One region of the Vagococcus sp. JNUCC 83 genome, then DNA from elsewhere that is predicted to be linked to it. Evidence: a T-box and tRNA genes for the amino acid it is inferred to sense, from the RefSeq annotation. Region 1 holds a T-box; the other holds one or more tRNA genes.
What was found. The T-box of region 1 lies ahead of leuS (leucine--tRNA ligase). A T-box ahead of a tRNA ligase gene usually reads a tRNA of that ligase, here a tRNA-Leu.

Region 2: it encodes a tRNA-Leu, which carries the amino acid that the T-box ahead of leuS (leucine--tRNA ligase) is inferred to sense. The anticodon was not compared.

Annotation. Positions count from the first base shown of each region.
Region 1 covers NZ_CM132204.1:2,179,400-2,183,815, forward strand. Annotated here, with positions in the region: gene JNUCC83_RS10680 (muramidase family protein) at 1-1,838, shown strand, start outside; T-box leader at 1,888-2,081, shown strand; gene leuS (leucine--tRNA ligase) at 2,138-4,416, shown strand, end outside.
Region 2 covers NZ_CM132204.1:1,507,958-1,512,373, forward strand. Annotated here, with positions in the region: gene JNUCC83_RS07265 (MetQ/NlpA family ABC transporter substrate-binding protein) at 1-95, opposite strand, end outside; gene JNUCC83_RS07270 (methionine ABC transporter permease) at 95-772, opposite strand; gene JNUCC83_RS07275 (ATP-binding cassette domain-containing protein) at 769-1,488, opposite strand; gene JNUCC83_RS07280 (DUF72 domain-containing protein) at 1,684-2,511, opposite strand; tRNA gene JNUCC83_RS07285 (tRNA-Leu) at 2,576-2,661, opposite strand; gene JNUCC83_RS07290 (SprT family protein) at 2,720-3,163, opposite strand; gene JNUCC83_RS07295 (Tex family protein) at 3,176-4,416, opposite strand, start outside.

The DNA of each region.
Region 1 (4,416 bases):
ATTCATCATCAGATGGAACAGACACTAGTACAACGACTGAGTCAAATACAAATGAGACTGAGGACTCTGATTCTAAAGAAAAAGAGTCAGATAGATTAACAGAATCTACAGAAGAAAATTCGATACAGCCAGCTGTTGTCCCTACACCAAGAGTGGCAACATTAAAAGCTGCAACACCGCAAGCTGCGTTTATTGAAAGTATAGGTTCTCACGCACAAAGTGTTGCTGCAGAAAACGATTTGTATGCTTCAGTAATGATAGCACAAGCAATTTTAGAAAGTGGATATGGTACGAGTACGTTATCGTTACCACCGAATCATAACTTATTTGGAATTAAGGGTAACTATAATGGTCAATCAGTATCAATGCCTACACAAGAATTTTATAATGGTCAATATGTAACGATTACAGATGCTTTTAGAAAATACCCATCATACCGTGAGTCGTTAGAGGATAATGCACGTGTATTGAAGACAACGTCGTTTTCTCCGGGAGTTTATTTTTATTCCGGAGCTTGGAAGTCTAATACATCATCTTATATGGATGCTACTAAGTGGCTGACTGGTAAATATGCTACAGACCCTAACTATAACACTAAATTAAATAATTTAATTATGACATACAATTTAACGCAATATGATGATGCTAACTATACAGGACCGATCACAACGCCTACAGGAACAAATGATGGGGTAAATAGTAATCCTGGTAGTGCATCAACATCTGAAGACTCTTTAACTTATACGGTGAAAAGTGGGGACACGTTATACCGTATAGCATTAAATAATGATATGACTGTTCAAGAACTAAAAAAATTAAATGGATTAGTTAGTGATATCATTTATACTGGGCAAAAATTACAGGTTAAAGGAAATAGTCAAGCACCTATAACTGAATCTGAACATACTAATTCAAATCAAGCTACTGATAATAATGAACCAAATCAGTCTGGAGCAAGTAATTCATCATCAATCTATACAGTAAAAAGTGGCGATACATTATACCGTATTGCTTTAAACAATGGGATGACTGTTCAAGAGTTGAAGCAGTTAAATGGTCTGACAAGTGATTTGATTCGTGTCGGTCAACAGTTGAAGATTACAAGTAAAGGTAGTTCATCAACAGGTAACACATCTGGAACTACATCAGGTTCTACGTCTACTTCGACCCACCAAGTAAAAAGCGGTGACACATTATATGGTATAGGGTTAAAATATGGTATGAGTGTACAAGAGCTTAAATCATTAAATAATTTAAACAGTGATATTATCTATGTGGGACAGTCCTTAAAAGTTTCTAAAGGAGCGTCAACCAATTCAAATAGCAGTGTGTCCAGTGAGTCAACCACTCATATTGTAAAAAGTGGCGATACATTATATGGTATAGGTTTAAGATACAATGCATCAATAAATGATATTAAGAAATGGAATAATTTATCGAGTGATGTGATTTACGTTGGACAGTCGTTAAAGATTAACTCGACAGGAAAAACCACGGAAAAATCTACATCAACTGTTGGAACAAGCACAACACAAGGAAGTTACACTGTTAAATCTGGTGATACATTATACAAAATTGCTATGGCTAACAAAACAACTGTACAAGCGGTGAAAAAAGCAAATAACTTATCAAGCGATTTTATCTATGTTGGCCAACAGCTAACTTTACCTACAGCGACAAGTGGTGCAACATCGAAAAACTTACGTCATACTGTTGTAGCTGGTGAGTCTTTGTGGATGTTATCTCAGAAGTATAATACAAGTGTTTCTCAATTAAAATCTTGGAATAATTTAACAACAGATATTATATACGCTAATCAGGTTTTAAGAGTCAGCTAGTTGTCAAAGTAGTACTCATTTGTTATGATGAGTTTAATAATATAAAAATAAGTAATTAAGAAGTAGTAGAATAGAAAAACTTTAAGAGAGCATGTGGTTGGTGGAAACATGTAGCAGGACTATTTGAACTTGTCTTAACTCATTTTACTTATCGGAATGACTATTTTCGTTAACAGTCAACGGAGGTGTCTAGTTTATCTAGGCATAAATTTAGGTGGTACCACGTCAATTAGCGTCCTATAAAAACATAAAAGTGTTTTTATAGGACTTTTTTTTTATAAAATTTTAGGAGGAAGATCATGGCTTATAATCATCTACAAATCGAAAAGAAATGGCGCGACTATTGGAAAAAAGATCACACGTTTAAAACAGGAGAAGAAGCAGAGAAACCAAATTTTTATGCACTTGATATGTTTCCATATCCATCAGGACAAGGATTACATGTGGGGCATCCTAAAGGTTATACATCGACAGATGTCTTATCTCGTATGAAGCGAGCACAAGGCTTTAATGTTCTTCACCCAATGGGATGGGACGCGTTTGGTTTACCTGCTGAGCAATATGCGCTAGATACTGGAAATGATCCAGCAGAGTTTACTGAAAAAAATATTCAAACATTCAAACGCCAATTTGATGCGTTAGGATTTAGTTTTGATTGGGATCGTGAAATTAACACGACTGATCCATCATATTACAAATGGACTCAATGGATTTTTACAAAAATGTTTGAAAAAGGCTTAGCCTATGAAGCAGAAGTACCTGTTAATTGGTGTCCAGCATTAGGGACTGTTTTAGCTAATGAAGAGGTAATCGATGGGAAATCTGAACGTGGTGACCATCCAGTATACCGTGTACCAATGAAACAGTGGATGTTACGTATTACAGCATATGCTGATCGTTTAATTGATGATTTAGACTTAATAGATTGGCCAGAGAGTATTAAAGAAATGCAACGTAATTGGATTGGCCGTTCTGAAGGGGCGAATGTCACATTTAAAATTAAAGGAACAGACAAACAATTTACCGTGTTTACGACACGTCCAGATACATTATTTGGTGCAACTTACGCGGTAATGGCCCCAGAACTTGCACTGGTTCAAGAAATTGTCACATCAGAACAAAAAGACGCGATTGATGCGTACATAAAAGAAGCTGAAAAGAAAACAGATTTGGATCGTACAGAATTATCAAAAGAAAAAACAGGTGTCTTTACTGGAGCTTATGCAATTAATCCAGTCAATGGTAAAGAAATTCCGATTTGGATTGCTGATTATGTGTTATCAACTTATGGAACAGGTGCGATTATGGCTGTGCCAGCTCATGATGAACGAGATTATGAATTTGCAAAAACATTTGGTCTAGAGATTATACCTGTTGTAGACGGTGGCGATGTATCAAAAGAAGCATATACTGGGGATGGAGACCACATTAATTCTGATTTCTTAGATGGAATGAATAAAGAATATGGTATTTCTACTATGATTAAGTGGTTGGAAAAAGAAGGAATTGGCGAACAAAAAACAAGTTATCGTTTGCGCGATTGGCTATTTTCTCGCCAACGTTATTGGGGTGAACCTATTCCAATTATTCATTGGGAAGATGGAACGATGACAGCTGTTCCTGAAGAGGAGCTTCCATTAGTATTGCCAAAATCAAATGATATTAAACCTAGTGGAACAGGTGAATCGCCATTAGCTAATATGACGGAGTGGATTAATGTTGTAGATGAAAAAACTGGCATGAAAGGTCGTCGTGAAACGAATACTATGCCACAATGGGCAGGTAGCTCATGGTATTACTTGCGTTTTATTGACCCACATAATGACGAACAATTAGCAGATCCAGAAAAACTAAAAGAATGGATGCCTGTTGATGTTTATTTAGGTGGAGCAGAACATGCGGTACTTCATTTACTATATGCTCGTTTCTGGCATAAATTCTTATATGATATTGGAGTAGTGGAAACAAAAGAACCATTCCAAAAATTATATAATCAAGGCATGATTTTAGGTGAAAACAATGAAAAAATGTCGAAATCAAAAGGAAATGTGGTTAATCCAGATGATATCGTAGAGCAATATGGTGCTGATACATTACGTTTATATGAAATGTTTATGGGACCACTTGATGGCTCAATTGCATGGAGCGAAAAAGGGTTAGAAGGAAGTCGTAAATTCTTAGACCGTGTATGGCGTTTGTTTATCGACGAAAACTTTGTCTTACGCGATCGTATCACGAAACACAATGACGAAGCATTGACAAAAGTGTATCATCAAACAGTGAAAAAAGTGACAGAAGATTATACGAACCTACATTTTAATACAGCGATTTCTCAATTAATGACATTTGTAAATGAAGCTTATAAAGCAGAAGCGTTACCTGTTGAATATATGAACGGTTTCTTACAATTACTAGCTCCTGTTGCACCATTCCTCTCAGAAGAATTATGGGAAAGAATGGGCAATGAAGGATCTATCAGTTATGTCGCTTGGCCAACTTATGATGAATCAGCCTTAGTTGAAGACACAGTTGAAGTAATTTTCCAAGTGAATGGTAAAGTACGAGGAAAAGAAGTTGT
Region 2 (4,416 bases), 670 kb from region 1:
GGTGTTTCTTCTTTTTTACCCTCTTCTACTTTTCCACATGCTACTAACCCTAATGTCAAACCTAATAACATCATAAATTTTATACTTTTTTTCATTACGGCAACGTCCTTTTATCTAATTTTTTTGCTATTTTATATCCAATTAATTGGATACATCCAACAAGTAAAATCATTATGACAATAGCAATCATCATGACCGTATATTCATAACGTTGATAGCCGTATCGTATCGCGAAGTCTCCAATCCCTCCGCCACCGACTACCCCCATTACTGTCGAATAAGATACCAAACTAATTAACATCGATGTTGCACTTAATACCAAGCCACTTCTAGCTTCAAGCCATAAAAAATGATAGATAGATTGCCATCTGGAAATACCCAATGAATTAGCCAAATTTAGCACACTTTGAGGGATATCTAGAAATACTTGCTCGCAAAGTCTACCAAAAATTGCAATGGCAACAATACTTAACGATACAGAAGCTGATTTTGGTCCAAATCCAGTACCTACAATAATACGAGTTAATGGGATTAAAGTAACAACCAATAATAAAAATGGAAAAGAGCGAATAATGTTTACATAACTAGATGCTACATGATAAAGTAATTTTTCCTTCCATGTCCGCTTTTGCCGACATACAAATAACGTTGTTCCAATGATTAATCCTACTATCAAACCAAAGATCATACTGATAGCCATCATATACATGGTTTGCTTTAGCGACATCATTAATTCAGGGAAATAAATCATCGCATCGTTTAATGCTTTCATTGAGCCAACCTCCTATATGCCTTAGTCGGATAAGATGTTTGCTTCATTTCGTCACTCATAGGAATAACAGAAACAATGTTACTAACACGTCCTTTATCTAAAATTAAGCATTCATGACAAAAAGATTTTACTTTATCTAAATCATGGCTCACAAAAACAATCGTTGGTTGGCATTCTTGATGAACATCTTTTAAAATATCTAAAATTAACTGTGCATTATAATCATCTAGTGCACTTGTTGCCTCATCAAGCAAGATATAAGAAGGATTAATCACTAACGCTCTTGCCAAGGCGACTCGTTGCTTTTGCCCACCACTTAGTTGTGAAGGAAAAGCCTTCGCATAGTCCAATAATCCAACTTTTTCCAACCAGTAAAGCGAATTAGTTTTGTCTCTGACACCTTTTAGTTTAAGGGGGAGATGGACATTATCTAATACATTTAAATTGCTCAACAAGTGATATTCTTGAAAAATCATGCCCATTTTTTGTTTTATTTGATTTGTTTCTTTTCGATTTAACCCCTTACAATTCACACCATCTATTTTTAAACTGCCACCATCTATTTCAGTTGTTAGATTTAAAATATTGAGTAAAGTTGACTTTCCTGAGCCACTTTCACCAACTATTCCATAAATAACACCATCATTAATAGTTAAGGTGATGTTATTTAGATTAAACTCATCATACTCTTTATTCACCTGGTTCAACTCTATCACTATTTACGACTCCTTTACGCATACGGTACTGCTTATCGACATCCCACATAGTAAAGGCTCTCATAAAAAAAGGCAAAATTACCATATAAAAAAAGAGAAAAACTGGTAAACAGTCTCTCTCTTTTTAGAATAACTTATTGATAACACTCACTTTATAAATAACGTATCGAGTTTTCGTACATACAATTTTGTTTTTTAAAATAAATTTAGCTGTGTTGGATTTAGCCCTTTATAATCTATACCTAATAATTTTTTCAAAGACAAACCATTTTCTCCAGCATCTCCACCGGAATTATTATTGAAAATCACTACAGTTTGTTTGGTCTCAAGTTGTTTAACTTCATTTGCTAACCATTTTAACTCCTCATCAGTATAACGGTAGAGTGTGCGTTTTTTTCGCCAATCACTTGATTTTTCTGCCCAATATCTCTTATTTCTACCATGTAGTCTTATATAAGCATACCCTGGAGTGGTAATCTCTGACAAAAAAGGGACTGAACGACGGGCTACTTGTGGCTCATCAACAATAACTAACGTATAACCTTGGTTTCGCATAAATAACAACATGTCTTTTCTTATGGTCTCACTATACCAAGTCTCACTTCTAAATTCGAGTGCTATAGGATAGTCTTTAAATCGTGTTCTTAAATTTCTTAAGTACTCTACGTTTTGTTTATTACAAACAAAATAACTTGGAAATTGACATAAAACGGATGAGAGTCGTCCATTTTCAACTAAAGGTGATAAAAATAACTTAAAAGCATCATCCATTAATTGTTGGGTGTCATAATAGTCTTCACATTTAGCATGATTAGTCATTGCTTTAAATGCCTTTACGATAAATGAAAAAGTATCAGGCGTTTCATCCACCCATTTTTGACTGACCGTTGGAAATTTTATCCCATAAAACGATGTATTCATTTCAACAATAGGAAATAAAGAAGCATACTCTGATAATGTTAAAAATGATTTGTTTAATAATTTACCATGTTCTTTAAATGTCGTTAACCCTATATCTATCAATTGTTTCAATCCTTTTCTATATATAAAAAAAGTACCAGATCTTAGTGACCTGATACTATAACTATGCGAGAAAAGGGACTTGAACCCTCACGAAGAATACTCTTCACAAGATCCTTAGTCTTGCTCGTCTGCCAATTCCGACATTCTCGCTAATCGTAGTGTTATTCTACCATAAAATACTAGTCATTTTCTACTATAAATTTATTTATTACGATAAATAGACTAATTTCCCACCACATTGACAACGGTAGTTTACTAAATTTAAACGTTTTTTTCGTTGAAATTGTTGATGACACTGACAGCATTCAATCATGTAACTTTTTCTTTGTAATTTTTCACGCAGTGGTGGAGTAAACCTTAAGCCATTCACTTGCTTCAATAGTTCTTTAAAGTCTTTATCTTTATGCTGATAGCCTTTATTTTCTAGATGCAAATGGTAATGACATAGCTCATGTTTGATAATACCTATCAATATACGTTCATCATAACTTTCTAAAATGGCTGGATTAAAATCTAACTGGTGGGTTGATAAATGATATCTCCCACCAGTTGTTTTTAATCGTTTATTAAATGACGCTTGATGATTAAATGGTTTGTTAAAATAGTCTAATGAAATTTTTTCCACTAGTTTTTGCAGATCTTCATCTAACATCTTTGTCACTCCTTATTTTGACGTTGGTTCAATCATCGATAGAGTAATTCGTTGTTTTTGTACATCCACATCCATAATCCAAACAGTCACCACATCACCTACAGCTACAACATCAGTCGGATGTTTTATATATGACTGACTTAATTTTGAAATATGTACTAACCCATCTTGTTTCACACCAATATCAACAAACGCACCAAAATCTACAACATTTCGTACAGTTCCTTCAAGTTGCATACCCGGTTTTAAGTCTTCCATTTTTAAAATGTCTTTTCTTAGAAGAGGCGCTGCTAAATCATCACGCATATCCCGTCCAGGCTGTCTTAATGCGTTAATCACATCTTTTAATGTCTCTTTACCTACTGAAAGTGACTCACTCATTTTATCAATCAATACGTTTTCCAGAATACTATTCGTTTCTTCTGTACCAATACTAGATATATCAATTGATAATTCTGATAATAATTGTTTAACTAAGCCATAGCTTTCCGGATGGATACCAGTTGTATCTAAAATATTTTTTGCATTTGGTATTCTTAAAAATCCAACTGATTGTTCATAAGCTTTTGGCCCCAATCTTGGGACTTTTTTTAGACTTGTTCGGCTAGTAAATTCACCATTTTCTTCACGATAAATCACAATATTTTTAGCTGTCGTTTTATTTAACCCAGCAACGTGTTGCAACAATTGCGCACTTGCCGTATTGACATTAACACCCACTTGGTTAACAACCATTTCAACCACAAAATCCAATTGCTCACCTAATCGTTTTTGTGACACATCATGTTGGTATTGTCCCACTCCAACTGCTTTTGGATCAATTTTTACTAACTCTGCTAACGGATCTTGTAATCGTCGACCGATACTAACCGCACTTCTTTCTTCAACTTGTAAATCAGGGAACTCTTCTCTAGCTACATCGCTGGCTGAATAAACTGACGCACCGGCTTCATTAACGATGACGTAATAAACACTGTCGCTCATCTCTTTCAAACATTCTGAAACAAAAGCTTCTGATTCCCGACTAGCTGTTCCATTTCCAATTGCAACCATCTCAACCCTATATTCTTCCAATAATTTTATAAATTCTGGTTTCGCTGCTGCTCGTTTTTGTGCATTAGCTGGCTTATGTGGATAAATTACATGAACGGCTAATAATTTTCCTGTTGGATCAACAATTGCTAATTTACAACCCGTACGATAAGCCGGATCAAACCCAAGCACTACTTTTCCTTTTAAAGGAGGTTGTAACA